DNA from 4 places in the Pseudovibrio sp. POLY-S9 genome. Region 4 is predicted to be linked to each of the others. Evidence: riboswitches for the same ligand, from Rfam matches in the RefSeq annotation. Region 4 holds a riboswitch; each other region holds the start of a gene.

The links. Region 4 has a riboswitch for thiamine pyrophosphate ahead of thiC (phosphomethylpyrimidine synthase ThiC). Riboswitches for the same ligand answer to the same signal wherever they lie in the genome.
Region 1: linked by a shared signal. The riboswitch ahead of thiM (hydroxyethylthiazole kinase) and the one ahead of thiC (phosphomethylpyrimidine synthase ThiC) in region 4 are both predicted to bind thiamine pyrophosphate.
Region 2: linked by a shared signal. The riboswitch ahead of PPL9_RS06715 (ABC transporter permease) and the one ahead of thiC (phosphomethylpyrimidine synthase ThiC) in region 4 are both predicted to bind thiamine pyrophosphate.
Region 3: linked by a shared signal. The riboswitch ahead of thiB (thiamine ABC transporter substrate binding subunit) and the one ahead of thiC (phosphomethylpyrimidine synthase ThiC) in region 4 are both predicted to bind thiamine pyrophosphate.

The regions. Positions count from the first base shown of each region.
Region 1 is NZ_LCWX01000145.1:27,864-33,230, forward strand. It holds gene PPL9_RS12360 (phospholipase D-like domain-containing protein) at 1-551, shown strand, start outside; gene PPL9_RS12365 (tyrosine recombinase XerC) at 633-1,592, shown strand; TPP riboswitch at 1,652-1,754, shown strand; gene thiM (hydroxyethylthiazole kinase) at 1,827-2,639, shown strand; gene thiE (thiamine phosphate synthase) at 2,623-3,264, shown strand; gene PPL9_RS12380 (hypothetical protein) at 3,344-3,775, shown strand; gene lpdA (dihydrolipoyl dehydrogenase) at 3,832-5,235, opposite strand; gene odhB (2-oxoglutarate dehydrogenase complex dihydrolipoyllysine-residue succinyltransferase) at 5,337-5,367, opposite strand, start outside.
Region 2 is NZ_LCWX01000086.1:44,445-49,811, forward strand. It holds gene PPL9_RS06705 (CHASE2 domain-containing protein) at 1-775, shown strand, start outside; gene PPL9_RS06710 (ABC transporter substrate-binding protein) at 848-1,786, opposite strand; gene PPL9_RS06715 (ABC transporter permease) at 1,813-2,523, opposite strand; TPP riboswitch at 2,698-2,805, opposite strand; gene PPL9_RS06725 (hypothetical protein) at 2,935-4,701, opposite strand; gene PPL9_RS06730 (adenylosuccinate synthase) at 4,739-5,367, opposite strand, start outside.
Region 3 is NZ_LCWX01000212.1:72,837-78,203, forward strand. It holds gene PPL9_RS21270 (L-serine ammonia-lyase, iron-sulfur-dependent, subunit alpha) at 1-1,158, opposite strand, end outside; gene katG (catalase/peroxidase HPI) at 1,617-3,794, shown strand; TPP riboswitch at 3,911-4,017, shown strand; gene thiB (thiamine ABC transporter substrate binding subunit) at 4,051-5,031, shown strand; gene PPL9_RS21285 (ABC transporter permease subunit) at 5,007-5,367, shown strand, end outside.
Region 4 is NZ_LCWX01000197.1:42,434-47,800, forward strand. It holds gene PPL9_RS18745 (hypothetical protein) at 1-1,658, opposite strand, end outside; TPP riboswitch at 1,842-1,962, shown strand; gene thiC (phosphomethylpyrimidine synthase ThiC) at 2,057-3,877, shown strand; gene PPL9_RS18755 (FAD-dependent oxidoreductase) at 3,874-4,815, shown strand; gene thiS (sulfur carrier protein ThiS) at 4,812-5,009, shown strand; gene PPL9_RS18765 (thiazole synthase) at 5,011-5,367, shown strand, end outside.

The DNA of each region.
Region 1 (5,367 bases), on a different contig from region 4:
GCCGATACAGCGTTGATGACAACGAAGCCGAGAACACGCCGAAAGAAGTGATTGTCGACGACATCCGCGTGAAAGTTTGCTTTGCGCCGGACCACGCGCCAGAGATGGAAGTCACCAAACAGATGACAAAAGCTAAGGAACGGGTAGATTTCGCGATTTTCACCTTCTCCAAAAGCTCCGGTATCGATGATGCCATGTTGCTGTTGATGGAGGCTGGACGAAAGGTACGTGGTGCGCTTGATGCCCGGCAAGGCGGTCAGGACTGGGCAGCGACCCAACCCCTTGCAGAAGCTGGTGCAGATTTGCATTTTGTTCGCGGATCAAGCCGAATTGGCAAGCTGCACCATAAGCTTATGGTGATTGATGATAGCATCATGATTGTCGGCAGCTTTAATTACACTGGCCCGGCGAACCGTTTTAATGATGAGAACATCGTAGTTCTGGGGGACTCAGTGGTGCCGACCGAGAACCAGAAACGGTTTGCTATGGCGGCGCGATTGGAGATTGACCGGATCATCAGTGATCACGGGCAGCCAATCATCATCAACTAAATTTGCGCAGGCATTTCGCAAAGGCGTGTATGTTTATCTTTTGGTAACCATTCAGCCAGATTTGGCGCTTACACTTTGCGAATGGCAAATTCCCTTGATAGCGGCGAAGACTTACTCATCATCTGCAAACCAGATGTTACCGCAGCGATTGAAGACTGGATTGATCATCTGGGCTCTGAACGACGACTGGCTGAACGGACACTGGAAGCGTATGAGCGCGATACCCGTCAGTTCCTGCGCTTCATGACCAGTTATGAAGGTGAACCGGTTGCTCTGCGGCATCTGGAGTCTTTGAAACCAAAGGACTTTCGCGCATTTCTGGCAACCCGCCGGAGGGATGGCGCGCAGACGCGGACGCTTGCCCGCGGGTTGGCTGGCATCCGCTCCTTCCTCTCGTTTCTGGAGGAGCGCGGTGAGGTGAATGCGGCTGGTGCTGCGGCTGTTCGTACGCCGAGACTTCCCCGCAGCCTGCCCAAGCCTATCCCCGTTGAGGAAGCCAAAGCGATTGTCAGCAGCGATCTCGCTTTCGAGGACACTCCCTGGGTTGAAGCCCGCAACGCAGCGGTGTTCACACTGCTCTACGGTTGCGGTCTCCGTATTTCTGAAGCGCTGTCTCTGACATCGGCCTCAGCACCGAAGGAGGGGGATAAGTCGCTGAAGATTCGCGGTAAAGGCAACAAAGAACGGCTTGTTCCGGTTCTGCCAGTGGTAATAGAAGCTATTGAGGCCTACAAAAAGCAGTGCCCTTACGATCTGTCGGGCAGCTCACCGCTGTTTCGCGGCGTTCGTGGTGGCCCGCTGAATGCGCGCATGATCCAGCTGGCCATGCAAAAAATCCGCAGTGCTCTTGGTCTACCAGACACCGCTACGCCTCACGCTTTACGCCATTCGTTTGCAACTCATTTGCTGTCTGAAGGCGGGGATTTGAGGAGCATTCAGGAGCTACTGGGGCACGCAAGTCTTTCTACTACACAGATTTATACGGAAGTGAACAGTGCACAGCTGTTGGACGCTTATGACAAGGCACACCCGCGTCGTTGATAGGTTATCCCCCTCCCGCACATCACCTTGATCTCCCTTAGCAGATCCCCTAGGTTCGTCGATGTGAAACGGGGTGCCCAACACGTGTGTTGTGGCTGAGATCATACTCGAAGAACCTGCTCTGGATAATTCCAGCGAAGGGAGCACTCACGCCGTGTTGGGGGATAGATTGTCTGGCAGTTTGCCAAGTCCCTGATACCAGCTCTCTTTCGCACAACAAGACCGAGGATAAAAATGGGTCGTGTCGAAAGCGCTTGCGCAACTCTTTCCGCAATTCGTGACAACAGTCCACTCGTCCATAACATGACGAACATCGTGGTGGCCAACACCACAGCCAACGCCCTGCTGGCCATTGGCGCCTCCCCTGCCATGGTGGATGGCACGGAAGAAGCCCCTGAACTTGCAAGTGTTGCAGGTGCATTAGTGGTCAACGTTGGCACGGTTACCCCTGCTCAGGCAGAGGCGATGAAGTTGGCAACTGCTGCTGCTCATAAGGCAAGTCGCCCTTGGGTGCTGGACCCGGTGGCGGTTGGAGCGCTGACCTTCCGCACCAAGCTTGCTGGTGAATTGCTGGTGAATAAGCCGAGCGTCATTCGTGGCAATGCTTCTGAAATCATGGCACTTGCTGGTCAGGGTACAGGTGGAAAAGGCGTTGATAGCACGGATAGCTCTCAGGCGGCTCTGGCAGGAGCGAAAGAACTGGCGAAGCAGACGGGCGCTGTTGTTGTCGTCTCTGGTCCTGTCGATTTTATCACTGATGGTGCGTGCACTGCTGAAGTCGCCAACGGGGATAAGATGATGCCTTATGTGACTGGTCTTGGCTGCACGGCAACAGCTTTGACTGGCGCGACACTGGCTGTTTGCGATGACCCGTTTGATGCTGCTGTTGATGCAATGGTCTTTCTCGGGGTTGTTGGTGAGATTGCTGCAAGAAATTCAGCAGGACCAGCAAGTTTGCAGCTGGATATTATTAACGGCCTCTATCAGCTGAACAGCGATATCCTCAACGCAACTGCACGGGTTGAAATGCATGAAACCGTTGCTTGATCTGTCCGTTTATCTGGTGCTGGGGCCGCAAGACTGCCCCGGTCAGGATCCCGTCGACATAGCAATCGCAGCCGCACAAAACGGCGCTACTGTTGTGCAGCTTCGTGACAAGACTGGCAGCACGCGCAAGCAAATTGAGCTGGCAGAGCGGTTGATGCAAGCGTTGAAACCGCTGAATGTGCCGCTAATCATCAATGATCGTGTGGATGTTGCGTTAGCCGTTGATGCGGACGGTGTTCATGTTGGGCAGGATGATATGGTTGCCACGAAAGCCCGGGAGCTGATCGGCTCTGATAAGTTGCTTGGTCTTTCGGTCAGCACTCAGGATGAGCTGGATGCTGCGGACATTTCCACCTGCGATTACCTTGGCATAGGCGCTTGCTTCCCGACGAACAGTAAGGATGATGCGGCTGATATGGGTATGCAGAGCTTTGCCGGTTTAACGGTTCAATCTCAGTTGCCTGTGGTCGGAATTGGCGGAATTTCGCTTGCGAATGCGGATCAGGTGATCAAAGCTGGAGCTGATGGGATTGCAGTTATTTCAGCAATCTGTGGGGCATCCAGTCCATCCGCAGCTACGCGCAAGCTTCAGGACATCGTCAAAAGCGTAAAAGACCTAGGGTGATAGGATAAAACACGCATTTACTCCTCGCAGAGCCCATTTACATTGATATATGAGAGGGCTAGGCGGGGAGCTTTTAGTCATGAAACTTAGACAAACAACATTTATGTGCATTTTCTTCTGCACGTTTGCTTTTCTTGTTTCAGCAGCTCAAGCTCAAACAGCCTGTGAAGTCCGCAAATCAGAGATGGCGGAGCTGGGGGACTGGGAAAATCCCAAAGCACGTTTGAAAGAGCTTTCTCAGATTGAAGTTGAAGGCCAGTGCCTTGATGGGCAACTGGTTGTGCGCGCCCGCGCATTTACCAGCTGCTCCCCTCGCGATTGCAAATGGGGTTGGGCTCCAGGGCAGCTTAGTTTTTCTGGTGTACTAACGTTCCGGTTTGGCGGCTTCTTCAAAGCGCAACACATTGAGCTTCGGCCAATGGGAGAGCGTATTCAGGCTTACGTGCGAACAGAAAACCACGATCCAACGTTTCCCAATAAGACACGCAGCTACATCCTTGTTCGCCAATAGCAAAAAAGCCGCCTCAGTTTCCTGAAGCGGCTTTTTCTTAATCTGGAACTTCCAGATTACATATGGATTGGCTTGGCGAATGTCGCCATAGCAGCTTCTTTCACTGCCTCAGACATTGTTGGATGCGCATGACAGGTGCGACCCAGATCTTCAGAGGAACCGCCGAATTCCATCAGAACACATGCTTCGTGGATCATTTCGCCAGCACCAAAGCCAACGATATGAACGCCGAGCACGCGATCTGTTTCAGCGTCAGCCAGCACTTTCACGAAACCGTCGGTGTGCAGCATTGCTTTTGCACGACCGTTTGCGGAAAACGGGAACTTGCCGGACTTGAATTTGATGCCAGCAGCTTTCAGCTCTTCTTCAGTTTTGCCAACGCTGGCCACTTCAGGAGAGGTGTAAACAACGCCAGGAATGACGTCATACTTTACGTGACCAGCCTGACCTGAGAGCATTTCTGCAACTGCAACACCTTCGTCTTCCGCTTTGTGCGCAAGCATTGGGCCTGCAATCACATCACCGATAGCAAAGATACCGTCAACGTTGGTTTTGTAGTGGTTGTCTGTCTTCACGCGGCCACGCTCGTCCAGCTCAACACCTGCTTCTGCCAGACCAAGACCTTCCGTGTATGGACGGCGACCGATTGCGACGAGAACCACGTCTGCATCCAGAGTTGCGGCAGCGGCTTCACCTGCTGCTGGCTCAACGGTCACTTCCAGAGCACGGCCTTTTTTCTGAACCGCAGTTACCTTGGAGGACAGCTTGAACTTGAGACCCTGCTTTTTCAGCATACGCAAGAACTGCTTGGAAACGTCTGCATCCATTGGGCCAAGGATCTTGTCCATGAACTCAACAACTGTCACTTCAGCACCAAGACGGGCATAGACGGAACCAAGCTCAAGACCAATAACGCCAGCGCCGACAACAGTCATGCGGTTAGGCACTTTTTCCAGAGCCAAAGCGCCGGTTGAGGAGACGATAGTTTTTTCGTCAATCTCGATACCTGGCAGAGGCATTACGTCAGAACCTGTTGCGATCACGATGTTCTTGGTTTCAACGATGGAAGTAGAGCCGTCTTCAGCTTTTACTTCTACGCGACCAGCGCCAAGCACACGACCAGTACCAGTGTGAACGTCGATCTTGTTCTTTTTGAAGAGGTAATCGATGCCGGTTACATTGCCGTCGATCACTTTGTCTTTGTGCGCCAGCATTGCCTTCCAGTCCACTTTTGGCTTGGAAGTTTTGATGCCCAGAGCTTCAAAGCTGTGGTTTGCTTCCTCAAACATTTCAGAAGCGTGCAGCAGAGCTTTGGATGGAATACAACCGATGTTCAGGCAGGTACCACCATGGGTCTTACGCTTCTCAACTACAGCAACTTTCATGCCGAGCTGAGCTGCCTTGATTGCACAAACATAACCGCCTGGGCCGGTACCGATGACGACGAGATCGTAGGACATTTGCAAATCCCTGTAAGTAGGCGGGAGAAGGCTGCAACGAAGAGAAGTGCGCCAATTTCCCTTAAAACAAATGTGCCCGGCCAGTGCCGGGCACGTTTACATCAGAGGTCCAGAATCAGACGCTGTGGATCT
Region 2 (5,367 bases), on a different contig from region 4:
GAGCCTCTCGACACGTTTGAGGCACTTTCACCGGTATTATGAGGGTTTGTCTCCTCAGGATCTCGCAGGCTTCTCCAACGGCTTCCAAACAGCTCATCTCGATGAAGTGCATATCCACGATGGTACACTGAACACGCTGAGCACATCCGGCCTGAATGCTTACTGGAACGCACCACTCGATGATCCATTCCATGCTGCCCATGCCTGCCGAGCAGCGATTGAAATGCAGAAGCAAATGAAGCGCTTCAATCTCAAGGACCGGCTCAATTTCAACCAGAAAAATATGAAGGATCACGCGGTCACAATCGATATCGGCATCTCAACCGGACTGGCAACACTTGGCGAAACAGGTACACGGATTCATTTCAGGTACGCCCCACTCGGCAAATGCGTTGATTTAGCAGAAGATTTGGCTCGACATTGCAAAGATGCCGGTCACAGCGTTCTTATGTGCGAAACCACACGCGGTCAGATGCCTGAACTGGCGGCATTGGAGACAATCCCAGTCAAAACCAGTCGTTACCAGATGCGTTCGTTTGCGTTGCTAGGTGATCCGTCGCTCGCCTTCTCAGAAAACTTCCTCAAGCTCAAGAACGTCCACTGCAACATGGTCTTCGCGCTGTTTGAAGAGAATGACAAGAAGAAAGCCCTAACACTGGTAGATGAATGCAAATCACTCTCTGAGGGCGAGTACGACACTATCTATGCTGCTTTTGAGAAATACATCCTCAGCGATCTGGCTCAACACGAAGCGGTCAAGGATGCAGCGCAATAACGGCATTTAGCCTACAAATAAAAAGAGCCCCCGAAACTCGGAGGCTCAAATTTTAGTTTAGACCTATACCGGTTAGCGCAGTTCAACCGCGTAGGTTTCAACTGGAGGCGCTGTTTTAATGAGTCCCTGCTCAATCAGAAAGTTTGCAAACCGTTCATAGCGACCATTGTCCAAAGCAGCTGGGCGGCTGGCAAAACGCGGCAGAGTATCCGCCCAGGCACGCTTGTTCAGCTCATCATCCAGATCTGGATAGACCTCAAGGAAGCTCTTCCAGGAGTCCTGCGGATTATTAAGCAGATAAACGGTAGCCGCCTCAATCGCATTAATGAACTTCTTCAAACGCGGATCATCCAGCTTGTCTTTGTGAGCCACATAAATCAGTTCATCATAGACTGGCACACCGTTCTCTTCAGGATAAAACGCACGGCCTTTCGCACCTTCAATCTCCATCTGGTTCAGCTCGAAGTTACGGTAACCACCAATCACCGCATCAACCTGCCCAGCCATCAGAGATGGTGAGAGCGAAAAGTTTACGTTGATCAGCTCCACATCGTCAGAACTTAGACCTGCATTGGAAAGCATCTTCCCAAGCATGGCGTTCTCAAACCCGGATGTGGAATAACCAATACGTTTGCCTTTCAGGTCTGCAATCTCTTTGATCGGTCCATCTTCCAACACAATCAGTGTGTTCAAAGGCGTAGAGACCAACGTCCCGATCCGCATCAGCGGCATGCCCTCATCAATTTGCGGGTGCAACGTCTGCTGATAGGAGACTGCAATGTCACCCTGCCCTGCTGCAACAAGCTTTGGTGGCATGGAAGGATCAGCAGGCTCAATCAGCTCAACTTCAAGGCCCTCTTTTTCAAAGAAACCCCGCGCCTTGGCAACCACGATTGGTGCATGGTCTGGATTCGCAAACCAATCCAGCAACACAGTCAACTTGTCCGCTGCTTGCACTTGAAGCGTGCTCGCAAGCATTGCCGCACCAAACAGAATACCTAGTTTTTTCATAAGGTTACGTCCTCATACTCTGAGACCTAGATCTCTTTCTGCCAATAGATCATCCGAGAAGTGGCGAACTCAACAACTGCCCTCAGGCTCAACACCATCACCGCAAGCAAAATCAACGCCGCAAACATCGTCGCTGTTTGCATGCGTGCATTGGACTGCAACATGATGAAAGCCAGCCCCCCTTTTGCACCAACCCACTCTCCAACCACCGCCCCAATAGGAGCGAACACCGCTGCAATGCGCATACCAGAAGCCAGAGATGGCAAGGCGGCTGGAATGCGAATGTAGCGAAGTATTTGCCAGCGGTTCAGACCGTGCAGCTTGCCAAGGTCGAGCAGTGATTGATCAGTCCTGCGCAAACCATCGAAGAAGGTCGAGGTCACAGAAAAGAAGATCACAATCACGGCCATCACAACCTTGGAGGCGAGCCCAAAGCCGAACCACAGCACCAGAAGCGGTGCAATTGCAAACACAGGAAGAGATTGGGTTGCTGCAATCGGAGGCAGCAGAAACAGGCGTATCCGAGGAGACACTGCCAGCAATACAGCCAGCGAAGCTCCAGCACTCACGCCAAAGAGAAAGCCGAGAACAGTCTCCCAAGCGGTAATGCCTGCATGATGCAGCAGGAAAACACCTTGATTGAGAAAAGCGGAAAAAACCGCCGCCGGACCTGGCAAGAGAAACGGAGGAAACTCTCCAATCTGAACCACACTTTCCCAAATGGCGATAAAAAGCAAAATCCCGAAAAGACTTCGGAGAATTCGTTTCAAAGCTCGCTTCAGCATGTAGACTCCCAACAATGGTATTGGGCATCACAAACAGGCGGAAGAACGGAGCTACATCAGCTCTCTGGGATGTTTTCAGCACAGGATCTCCCGTTACAGCAAAATGCAAACATGGAGATCCGGGAAGAATGGCTCAGGTCCCGTCCCTTCGCCGGCATTACCCGGATCAGGTTCAAAGGGTTTAGCTCATCGCAATCTCAGCTTTTCGAAAGAAAAGCACCCCTCGGAATAGCAAGGAACATGCGCGTTTCTGCTGAAGGATGCAAGCAGATTTTGCTCTGACGGACGACAGCATAATGAAAAAGGCCTCAGCTCTGAGAGAGCCAAGGCCTTTGAAATCTAATCTAAATATCTGAAACTAGATTACTTCCAGCTCTTGATTGCCTGTGCGATAACTTTGTTGCCGGTTGTACCTTTTTCAAAGGTCAACATTGCACGGCGACCACTGTTGTACAGCAGTGGAACATCAATCCACTCACGCTCAGCAAGACGCTTCAGGTTCTTCGCTTTTTCTTCATCACTGTCAGACAGCGCAATCCAGAAGAGAGTGTCAGAAACCTTCACGGCAGCACCATCAAGCGGGTCACCAGCTTCAGACTCTGTCTTCTTCAGGATCAGGCCAGGCACCTTCTCAACACCTTTGCCATCAAACCCTTCTGGGAAGATGAAGTTCAGCTCAAGCAGATGGCTGGCTGGCAAAGATTGATCGCTATTCGGCTTCAACGTCATCTCAACAGAGAAGTTACGAGATGGCAGCGTAGCAACAGCCTTGATGACAGAATCGCCGTTAGCTTCATCCAGTGACCAAACAACGTTCCCGCGTGATGCAGAACCTGCTGCGCCTGGCGTCAAAGCCTCTTCGTAAAGTATGCTCTGTTGTGCAACAGGAGAAACCGCAGCTTCCGTTCCAATGGTTTCAGCTGGCGGAACAGAATTGGTCTCAACTGCAGTACTTTGCTGTGCAGGCTCCGTCACCGGCAAAACCTGCTCAGAAGATGTGTCTTCTGCCGGTGCTGCTGGAGATTCAACCACACGCACGACTGGAGGCTCAGCTGTTGTCTCGGTTGGCGCAGCGCTGGATGAATTCCGGGTAATCCGGGTCGTCTGCACCCGCGTCGCATCCGGAGAAACCTTTGCCCCTTCATCAGATGGCAACAAGCGGTCAGTGTTCTTCTTTGGCGTGCGTTCCGGCTGAACCCGAAGCGGCTCATCTTCATTCGAAGGTGCGCTCTCTGGCGCAACAGTCTCACCGGTTTCAACTGGAAGAACCAAAGAGAGAATAACATCGCGCAGACTATAGACACCTGCGGTAACGCCCAAGATTATCAGTATGACCACAATTATACCGACAATACCCGATGTATTGGAAGGCTTCAGCCCTTCTTCCTGCTCAATCGCATCGCCAACACGCTGCGCTACGGCTGGCTTGCGGGAGGAAGCAGGTTTACGGCTTGTCTTTGGCTTAACCTTGGCAGGCTCATCGATCTCAGGACGCGACTTACCTTTTGTTTCCAGCTTGGTTCGGCGTGCCTCACCCGGCACCCAAGAGCGCTCTTCTGCGCTCGTCTCGACAGCACCTTTGGTTGGCAGAGACGCAGCAGGTTCACCCGTCTCTTTGTCATCCATGGAGCCAAGGTCAGGCTCTTTGCGCTCGCTGGAAGCTTCAGGCAGCTGATCACGCGCCATCTGATTGGCCTGATGAGCGGCGTTGCCGAGATCCTGCGCGGCACGAACCGCCTCTTTAAACACGTCTGCTTTAGCAGCAGGTGCTTTTGGCTCATCGCGCGCTGGAGTATCGGCCTTTGCACCTGCCTTAGGCATATCGCCAGCAGGCGGTGATGCAGCAGAGATTTCTGGAGCTGCAGGTTTTGGAGCACTTGGAGCTGGGGTGGTTTTAGACCGCCCCAACCCGAGAGACTCACGAGCAGCTTCCGCTTCGACCTTACGAATGGCCTCTTCAAGCTTCAGCTGCTCCTCAGTGATCTGGGAGGGAGACAGAGGTGGGTCGTAACTTTTAAGTTGCTTTACAATTGCATTCCGCGCGCGTTGATAAACTGCCCGCCGTGCAGAACCTGTGTTCTCTTGTAAACCAGCTACCGCTTTTTTTAGAACGGAATTGTAGTCCGCCATTTAACTGCCCATTGCCCCCAGAGCTTCATTTCAAGACTTAATCCTGGAATGGATTCTGAACCAGGATTGTGTCATCACGTTCAGGGCTTGTTGATAACAGAGCAACCGGAGCACCAATCAGCTCTTCAACATGCCGAACGTATTTCACAGCTTGTGCTGGCAATTCTGCCCAAGTCCGTGCGCCTTTGGTCGTTTCCTTCCAACCAGGCAGGGTCTCATAAATAGGAACAACCCGCGCCTGAGCACCTTGAGATGCCGGAAGGTAATCGATTCGCTCACCATCTAGCTCATAACCAACACAAATCTTAATTTCATCCAGTCCGTCCAAAACGTCAAGCTTTGTCAATGCAATCCCATTGATTCCGCTGGTGCAAACGGTTTGACGGACAATCACTGCATCAAACCAGCCACACCGACGACGACGACCAGTGTTCGTTCCAAACTCGTGCCCGCGGGTACCAAGGAACTCACCAACTTCATTCTGCTGTTCGGTTGGGAACGGACCTTCACCTACACGAGTGGTGTAAGCTTTGGTAATACCCAGAACGTAATCGATGGAGTTTGGACCCAGACCACTACCAGCAGCAGCCTGACCTGCAACTGTATTGGAGGAGGTTACAAACGGATAAGTGCCGTGGTCGTTGTCCAGCAGCGCGCCCTGCGCAC
Region 3 (5,367 bases), on a different contig from region 4:
CGCATTAAAGGCTTGTTGTGCTGTTCCTCCAAACAGATGGACCAATCCAGCTGAGACCATCGCGGCTGAGGCACCAGTCTCCACTGAGCATCCTCCCGTTTCAGCGGCAAAACTTCCATACTCAGCAAAGACGGCTCCCACAAGTGCTGTGACTTGAAGGGCGTCGATAATCCTTTCACGATCAACACCTTGTTGTTTCAAGGAATATAGCGTGCCCGGTATGATGCCAGAACTTCCAGCTGTTGGAGCAGCGACAACCACTCCCCGATTTGCGTTTGCATCCATAACTGCGAGAGAAGCGCTAAGCGCATCCTGCAAGAATGGTGAGCCGATAATCTCCACGGGATTTGCTGCACCAACCTGCTTTGCGCTCGGTTTCAGGAACTTCATATTGGATGATTGATTGGTAAGCGCTAGGCCTGCCTGAACTGCGTCCATCATCACATCATAGCGGTCTGCAAAGGCTTTTCGCGTTTGGGTCTCAGTCAAGCCTAACCGCTTGGCTTCCAGGGACAAAGCAAGATTTGCAAGACTGTGTGCTCTGCTGGTTTGTTGGACCAAAGCCTTTGGGCTGGCAAAAAGAGGGGCCTCGTCGTGGACAGTGAATTGGACAGGTGTGCAGGACCTGACCTTCCAGCTCTGTTCTATCATGTCTTTCAACTCTGGTTGTTGAGGTGATAGTGGCGAACTGGATTTGATCTCAATAAGTTGGTGGCTATTCTTTGAACCTGCACAGACACGAGCTTGTACCTTTGCATTTGAGAGAAGCTGCTGAAGAGGTGAATTGTCTCCACATTCCAGCAGAAGTATAAAATCGCTCCCAGTCACATCAATTGCGAAAGAGTTAAAGCTATCGAGCTTGAACATCCCGCCGCCTATTGAAAGGGCTTTGAAGTGATCTTCCCGAAGTGCGCCTTCGCTGTCTTCAACCGTGACTGCAATTTCCACTCGGTTTGGATGATCGTTGGTGTCTAAATTTCTAATGTTGATCTCTAGCGTAAATGGCTTACCGTTCATCAGATCAGATAGAGCTTGTCGATACTTAGGTGAGGTGACCTCTTCTCCCATCAAGCCTGCAGCAAAGCCTTCGTCACTGCCTTGGTTGGAATAGACTTGGGCAAACGAGCCCTCTGGATCGAACGCAATTTCAACCTTCACAAATTTATCACCATCACAAAGGGAAAGTTGGCGGACAGTCTTTCCTATGCAGTATGGCGCTGCAGAGTGAGAGCTCGAGGGTCCTCTCATCACCGGACCAATTATAGAATTGAGAAGACTGATAGTGCTCATGCAAATTTCTCCGCGAAAATCTATGTGATATTTTACACGGATTGTTGCTGCATTGAAGGGCAGAACTGATGCTCTCCTCACCTCGCGAAAAGCATCTTCGTGTGTGATGAGGAGAGCTCAGAGGAGCAATCGAAGCACCTTCGTTGACCTTCAAATTTATACGATAAGAAAAACTTATCGATATGCGTAGAAGATGCAATTTCACTTAATGTGCTTTGCGCCCTATATTCAGTCTAGAATTTGCTGGATGCATCGTTTCGTCTCACCGCTTAAGGTAAACGCTACGTCAAAACCAGCAAGAGCCAAATTAGATAGTGGAGACAGCAATGCACGGTAACGATGTCAAGACAGCCGGTGTTTGTCCGGTGGTACATGGCGCGAATACATCGATGGATAAGCCGGTTACCCGATGGTGGCCTGATGCTTTGAATCTCGACATCCTCCATCAACATGGTGCGCGTACTAACCCGATGGACCCAGGCTTCAACTATCATGATGCTGTTAAATCACTCGACTTCGAAGCGGTGAAGGCAGACGTTCATGCGCTCATGACCGACAGTCAAGACTGGTGGCCAGCGGATTGGGGCCATTATGGTGGCCTTATGATCCGCCTTTCGTGGCACACAGCCGGCTCTTATCGTCTTGCAGATGGTCGCGGTGGCGGCGGTTCCGGCAACATTCGCTTCGCTCCGCTCAACTCCTGGCCTGATAACGCAAGCCTTGATAAAGCTCGCCGTTTGCTTTGGCCTATCAAGAAAAAGTACGGCAACGCTCTCTCCTGGGCTGATCTGATTATTCTCGCAGGTACTATTGCCTATGACTCTATGGGTCTGAAAACCTTTGGTTTCGGGTTTGGCCGTGAGGATATCTGGGGTCCGGAGATCGACACCTATTGGGGATCTGAAAAAGAATGGCTTGCGCGCAGTGAAGAGCGCTATGACGATCTGGATGACCCTTCAACGCTCGAAAATCCGCTTGCAGCAACCCATATGGGTTTGATCTACGTGAACCCTGAAGGCGTGAATGGCGTTCCCGGTCCGCAAAAAACAGCTGATCAGATCCGCGAAACCTTTGCTCGTATGGCAATGAATGACGAGGAAACTGCTGCGCTGACTTGTGGTGGTCACACCGTTGGTAAAACCCATGGACGCGGTGCCGTCGATAACATCGGTGTCGCACCGGAAGCCGCCGGTCTTGAAGAGCAAGGCTTTGGCTGGTCTAACCCCGGACAGGATGGCAAGGCAACGAATGCCTTTACTTCTGGCATCGAGGGTGCGTGGACCACACACCCAACTACGTTCGATATGGGCTTTTTCGATATGCTGTTCGGCCATGAATGGGAGCAGGTAAAATCTCCTGCCGGCGCATGGCAATGGGAACCTGTTTCCATCAAGGAAGAAGACAAACCTGTTGATCCAACAGACCCGTCTGTTCGTCACAATCCAATCATGACGGATGCGGACATGGCGATGAAGGTTGACCCGATCTACAACGAATACTGCCAGAAGTTCATTGCAGATCCTGAGTACTTCAGAGATACGTTTGCTCGTGCATGGTTCAAGCTGACCCACCGCGACATGGGACCAAGAGCCAATTATCTTGGCCCGGATGTGCCGAAAGAAGACCTTATCTGGCAGGATCCTGTTCCGGCAGGCAACACCAACTATGATGTTGCTGCGGTGAAAGCAAAAATTGCGGCAAGTGGTTTGAGCAATGAAGATCTGATCAAAACCGCCTGGGACAGCGCACGAACTTATCGCGGTTCTGATATGCGCGGTGGTGCCAACGGTGCTCGTATCCGCCTTGCTCCCCAAAAGGATTGGGTTGGCAATGAGCCAGACCGGCTTGCCAAAGTTCTGGCTGTGCTTGAACCAATCGCAGCACAGGCAGGAGCCTCAGTCGCAGATGTGATCGTGCTGGCAGGCAACGTTGGTGTAGAAAATGCCATCAAGGCAGCTGGTTTCAACGTGGAAGTTCCATTTGCTTCTGGTCGCGGTGATGCAACAGATGCGATGACTGATGCGACATCCTTCTCTGTATTGGAGCCTATTTCTGATGGCTTCCGTAACTGGCAGAAGCAAGAGTACGCTGTTAGCCCGGAAGAGATGATGCTGGATCGTGCTCAGCTCCTCCGCCTGACTGGCTGGGAAATGACTGCACTTGTTGGTGGCCTGCGCGTTCTTGGTGCCAATTATGGCGGTTCAAAGCATGGTGTCTTCACGGACCGCGAAGGTCAGCTGACAACGGACTTCTTCGTCAACCTGACCGATATGGACAACAGCTGGCATCCACTCAAAGATGGCACCTATGAAATCCGTGACCGCAAATCTGGCAAGCCTAAGTGGACTGCAACCAGTGCAGACCTTGTGTTTGGCTCCAACTCAATCCTGCGCGCTTATGCTGAAGTGTATGCTCAGGATGACAACCACGAAAAGTTCGTCCGCGATTTCGTGGCAACATGGACCAAGGTCATGAACGCCGACCGCTTCGACCTGGCTGCCTAATAAATGCGACCAGCCCGGGCAGGAAATTGCCCGGGCTTTTTATTGCAACTCCCTACAGGTGCTCTCCAGACGCTGGCTATATCCGGTTGCGCTTCTGTGTTTTTCCGGTTAAGAACCGCTTAACCTCGGGGTGCGCGCTTTTGTCGTGCTGAGATGCTTTAGTGGCGAACCCGTTGAACCTGAACCGGCTAGAACCGGCGGAGGGAAGGGTACCGGTTTCATCCATCCTTGCCCTCTCGCCGCAATGGAGGATGACTTGAAACATCTGTTAATTGCTGCGGGATTACTCACTGCAACATCAGCGATGGCTGCTGAGAAGCCTCAACTGACAGTTTACACATACGACAGCTTCGTTTCTGACTGGGGCCCAGGCCCAAAAGTGGAAGAAGCGTTTGAGGCTGTATGTGAATGTGACCTAAAACTTGTTGGCGTCGAAGATGGCGCAGCACTGCTTTCCCGCATTCGTCTTGAAGGTAAGAACTCGGATGCCGATGTGGTGCTGGGTCTGGACACCAATCTGGTAGAGACTGCCAAGAAAACTGGCCTGTTTGCACCACACACTGTTGAGGCCCAATACACACTGCCAGTGGAGTGGGCTGACGAAACCTTTGTGCCGTACGACTGGGGCTACTTTGCCTTCGTACACAAGGCTGGCGAAACCGTACCAACCAACTTCCGCGAGCTTGCGAAGAGTGATGCCAAGATCCTTATTCAGGATCCACGCTCCTCTACGCCCGGCCTCGGGCTGCTGCTTTGGGTGAAAGCGGCTTACGGAGACGAAGCTGCTGATGTGTGGGCGGATCTTTCCGATAACATCGTGACGGTTACAAAAGGCTGGTCTGAAGCCTACGGTCTTTTCCTTGATGGGGAAGCGGAGATGGTGCTCAGTTACACCACGTCTCCGGCTTACCACCTGATTGCCGAGGAAGATAACAGCAAAACCACTGCTACGTTTGAAGAAGGCCATTACATGCAGGTTGAAGTAGCGGCAAAGCTTGCCGGAACTGATCAGCCTGAGCTGGCAGACAAGTTCCTGAACTTCATGGTTTCAGACGCTTTCCAGACAATCATTCCAACAACCAACTGGATGTATCCAGCTGTGACACCAAAAGGTGGTTTACCTGCTGGCTTTGACACTCTGCAGGTGCCTGAAAAAGCTTTGTTCTTTAAGCCTGAAGAAGCTGCTGCTGCAAGACGTGAGGCTCTGCCGGAATGGCTAGAAGCGCTCAGCCAGTAAGTTCGCTTCCCGGTGTTGCCGCGGCATTTCTTGTCGCGGCACTCATACTTGGCACGTTGGCCGCGGTTGCTCTGCGAACCGAAGCGGGTCACGGCTTTTCCTCTTCCGATTGGGCTGCTCTCAAGTTTACGCTCACGCAGGCTGTGCTTTCTGCCGTGATCAGTGTTGCACTGGCTGTGCCGGTTGCGCGCGCCCTGGCGCGACGGCGGTTTCCGGGCCGCAGTTTGCTTATTGCCCTGCTTGGTGCCCCCTTCATTCTTCCAGTTATTGTCGCCATTCTTGGGTTACTGCAAGTGTTTGGCCGTGCGGGCTGGATATCTGATGTGCTTGTCTATT
Region 4 (5,367 bases):
TCAGGCCCACGAGAATGTCCGCGTAACTCGACATCGTAAACAAAGGAATAGTGCACATCACCAGAAAGGGTCGTAAAACGATCTGGCGTTTTGCGGTGGCGGAACACGTTCAAAATGCCATCTGCCGTTCCCGGATGTGCCATCCAGTATTCCGCATCCACCATGAGCGGCTTGCCCATGAACGTGAGCAGCTTCTGCAGCGTTTCGATCAGCTTTACGCCGAAGATCGGAGCTGCGGAGACGAGTAGCACGGCGTCTTTTCCGCGCAGAGATCGTTGTAAATCTGTGACCGCTTCCCAGTCCAGAAGGCCCGAGGGTAGATATCCTGCCCGCTCTGATCTCCATCGACGTGTGCGCGTATCCAGCACCAGCAGTGGTGGGTCTAGTTCCCAGTGATAGTCCCAGTTTTCAAAGGCGAAGAGATGATCCAGAAACTCATCGTAGCTGTTTGTGCCGGGCACCGTGACAGCTTGCGTCATCGCTTCAAGTGTTCCACCTGAGAACGCTTCAGGTCGGTTGCCCCACCCCTGATTGAGCATATAGGCACACAAGGCATTGCCAATGATCCGTCGGGAGAACGGATGGCCGTAGGCGGTCTCTTCCCAATCACGGTTGAGGTTCCAGTCATCAGTGACATCATGGTCATCAAAGATCATCGCGACCGGAAGATGCGCAAACAGACGGCGCACCTGACTGAGGCCCGCAACAAACTCTTTCAGAATTTTCCGTTCGCTCTCATAGAGCGCTGCTTCTTCTGGTGTCAGTCCTTTGGGCGCATCTGTCTCAACCAAATCCCATAGCGCCGGAGACCAGACGAGGAGGTACATTGCCAAGAATTCAGCAAGTGTGATCAGATGGTTATGGGCATGATCGGCAGTGAAGATCGGTTTTTCTACGCCACCGAACAAGACAAGCCAGAGCTTCCGGTTCTTTTCCAGGCTTGGGAGAAACTTTTCGCGGCGGTAGTAGGTGTCGCCGTGCTGGTAGAAATCTGATGCCTTATCAGACACTTTGCTTTCCAAGCCTGCCAGCTGTTCCTCAGTGATACCGAGTTTTTCGATAAGCACATGGATAGCTCGCAGCATGGGGCCAGCAACATCATCTGAGTAAATCTGATCGCCACTCATCACGAGGGCAGCTGGCCATTTTTCCTTATCAACTTTGGTGCCCTTCTCAGCTCTGATATGCTTTGCCAGAAACTGATCGGCTGCGACCAGACCATCGCCGGATTCGTGATGTGGTTTGCGGCAGGACCCGTGCAGGAGTGAGGAAACTTTTGAGCTTAGCAGAAAACCTGGGAGTTCCTGATTTTCATAGCAAAGATCAGGCGCCCATACGGAATGATCCTGCCACCCAGCCTCCTCATCATCCTCCATACGCAGAGCGAGGCGATAGCTGATCCAAGTGTCTTGCGGTAATGGGCGTTGGAGAGGTAGATCGATCAGGAGGTAGTGGAGATGTGCCCCTGCTGAGATCAGGTTTACCTCAGTTTGCGCTTTCGTCAGCTCGTAGATTTGCGGTTCACCACCTTGTGGGAACAAGTCCAGCTTTACATTTGCCGGAGCGCGCACTGCGAGCCAGAATGTTAAACGTGAGGTTTCCAGTCGACGCAAGATCGGGCCAGCTAAAACGGATGGGAGAGAACAGTTTTCAAGCATTCGTTGATATTATTTTTCGCGATATCCAGATGTGAAATTCTTAGATGAGAGATAGGAACGCAAACCGCAAAATCCAATAAGTGTCAGCAACTCCCCTCTCATGAAATCCAATTTACAAAAGATTTCTGAACCTCACCTGAACCGAACCTACCTTGACACTAGTTCATAATCGTTCTAGCAAAATCATGTATGCAGGGGAGTCTCACCAAGGAGACTGAGAGGCTGACAGAGCGCAAGCTCGGCGACGCGACCCTTAGAACCTGACCCAGTTGATACTGGCGTAGGAAGCACAGGTCGCGGGGCCTGTTTGTAAGACTAGTGTAACAACCGCGATCTTAGCAGCAGAAGTTCTTTCTGCCGTTTCCCAGCCAAAACTCATCTGGTGTCTTTTTCGAGTTATGAACTTGAGGAGCACCATTATGACGACGCCGAACCCATCCATCACCACAGGCGCTTTGCCAGCAGCGCGCAAAATCTATGTTCGTGGCAGCTTGCACGAAGACGTGCTTGTACCCATGCGCGAGATCAGCGTTCACCCGACAGCAGGTGAAACACCGCTGCCAGTCTATGATAGTTCCGGTCCTTACACGGACCCAACGGCAACAACGAATATTTCTGAAGGTTTGCCTGCTCTACGGCGCAAGTGGATTGAGGCGCGCGGTGACACCGAGGAGTATGATGGCCGCGAGATTAAACCTGAAGACAATGGTTTTATGAAAGGCGACCGGCTTGTTCCAGAATTTCCAGTGAAGCCTTGCCCCTTGCGCGGAAAGGACGGTAAAGCCGTCACCCAGCTGGCCTATGCCCGCGCTGGCATTATCACACCGGAGATGGAGTTTATCGCCATCCGCGAAAACCAGTTGCGGGAAGCGGTTGCAGAAGAGCGGTGTGGCAATGACTGGGGTGCGAGCATCCCTGATTATGTAACACCGGAGTTTGTACGTGATGAAGTGGCTGCTGGCCGCGCGATCATACCGTCAAACATCAACCACCCTGAGAGTGAGCCGATGATCATCGGGCGGAACTTTCTGGTCAAGATCAACGCCAATATGGGTACATCTGCTGTCACCTCCTCCATGGAAGAGGAAGTCGACAAGATGGTGTGGTCGATCCGCTGGGGCGCTGACACGGTGATGGATCTGTCTACGGGGCGTAACATTCACAACACCCGTGAATGGATCATCCGCAATAGTCCTGTACCGATTGGGACCGTCCCGCTTTATCAGGCACTTGAGAAGGTGAATGGAGTTGCCGAAGACCTGACCTGGGAAATCTTCCGCGACACGTTGATTGAGCAGGCAGAGCAAGGGGTTGATTACTTCACGATCCATGCTGGTGTGCGCCTTCACATGGTGCCGATGACCGTTAATCGCGTGACGGGGATTGTCTCCCGTGGTGGTTCCATCATGGCGAAGTGGTGTCTGCATCATCACAAAGACAGCTTCCTCTATGAGCATTTTGACGAGATCTGCGATATTTGCCGCCAGTACGATGTGGCGTTTTCTCTTGGTGATGGATTGCGTCCGGGTTCCATTGCAGATGCAAATGATGAAGCCCAGTTTGCCGAGCTGGAGACGCTTGGGGAGCTGACCAAGATTGCATGGGCCAAGGATTGTCAGGTTATGATTGAAGGCCCAGGTCATGTGGCCATGCACAAGATCAAAGAGAACATGGATAAGCAGCTGGAATGCTGCCATGAGGCACCGTTTTACACGCTTGGCCCTCTCACCACGGATATCGCTCCTGGCTACGACCACATCACTTCCGGCATTGGTGCTGCGATGATCGGGTGGTTTGGCTGTGCCATGCTTTGCTATGTGACACCAAAAGAGCATCTGGGATTGCCGGACCGGGATGATGTGAAAACCGGTGTGATCACCTATAAGATTGCAGCTCACGCCGCGGATCTTGCGAAAGGATTGCCGGATGCCCAGCGGCGGGATGATGCCTTGTCCCGTGCACGCTTTGAGTTCCGCTGGGAGGATCAGTTCAACCTTTCTCTCGATCCGGATACTGCGCGAGAGTTCCACGATGAAACGCTACCAAAAGACGCGCATAAAGTGGCTCATTTCTGTTCTATGTGCGGACCGAAGTTCTGCTCCATGCGGATCTCCCATGACATCCGCGCCGAAGCGCAAAAGGAAGGTATGGAGGCCATGGCAGCCAAGTTCCGGGAAGGTGGCAAGCTGTATCTGCCACTTGAAGGAACAGAACAGTGATTACAATTGCAGGAGCTGGCCTTGCGGGGCTGGCTTCCGCCTATGAGCTGGCAAAGCGCGGTGCATCCGTCACTATCTTTGAAAAATCCGCTAAACCGGGCGAAAGCAGTGTCGCACGGTTTGCCGGCGGCATGCTTGCTCCGTTTTGCGAGCGTGAAAGCGCAGAAGAAGACGTTGTTACACTTGGGGTGCAGGCCGCTGATTGGTGGTCTCAGGTAACGCTTGTTACCCGGCACGGAACGCTGGTGGTTACTCCGCCGCGCGATCAGGCCGAGTTGACCCGCTTTGCACGGCGGACCTCACACTTTACCGAGGTGAACGGTCACGCGATCTCAGAGCTGGTGCCAGCATTGGCTGGACGCTTTGAGCGTGGGCTGTTTTTCAAAGAGGAGGCGCATCTGGATCCGCGGCAGGCACTGGCTGACCTGACAAGGGCTGTTCAGGAGCTTGGGGTAGGGATCCAATACGGAAGGACTGCACCTGCGCGGGTCAATCTCAATTGCACAGCAACTGCATCCAGCCTTCCTGACTTGCGGGCTGTGCGCGGTGAGATGGCGATTTTGCATTGTCCTGAGGTTCAGCTTTCCCGTGTCATCCGGCTCTTACACCCACGTATGCCGCTTTATCTGGTGCCGCGGGCTGATGGGTTGTTCATGATTGGCGGAACGATGGTGGAGAGTAATTCTGAACGTCCTCCTACCCTACGATCCCTTACAGAAATGCTGAGCGCAGCCTTTGCCATTCACCCTGCCTTTGCCGAGGCCAGCGTGGTGGAAATTGGAGCGGGATTGCGTCCAGCGTTTCCAGACAACTTGCCTCGACTGGTCGAGCATGACGGGTCTCTTCACCTCAACGGGCTTTACCGCCACGGTTTTCTGCTTGCACCAGCACTGGCACAGCAAGCAGCACAACATCTTTTGAAGGAGGCTTGTGCATGAAGATCATCGTGAATGCAGAACCACGCGACGTCACCAACGAAACGTTGGAGGATGCTCTTACGGAGTTGGAGTTCACCAGCCCCGCTGTTGCGACGGCTTTGAACGGCCGTTTTGTTCCTCGTGAGGACTACCCGAAGACATCCCTTTCAGAAGGCGATAGATTGGAAGTTCTTGCGCCTATGCAGGGAGGGTAACATGCAGCTTTATGGTACAGACATCAGTTCCCGGCTGTTGCTCGGGACAGCGCAATACCCTTCTCCTGCTGTGCTACAAAAAGCAATTGAGACCAGCAGAGCAGAGATCATCACAGTCTCTTTGCGGCGCGAGACGGCGGACGGTTCTGGAGCTGGATTCTGGGGGCTATTGAAAGATAGTGGCTGTAAGATTCTGCCCAACACCGCTGGGTGCCATAGCGTGCAAGAAGCCGTTGTTACTGCACAGATGGCTCGCGAGTTGTTTGGAACTGACTGGATCAAGCTAGAGGTTATCGGCAACTCAGACACCTTACAGCCCGATATCTTTGGGTTGGTCGAAGCTGCGAGGATTCTCTGT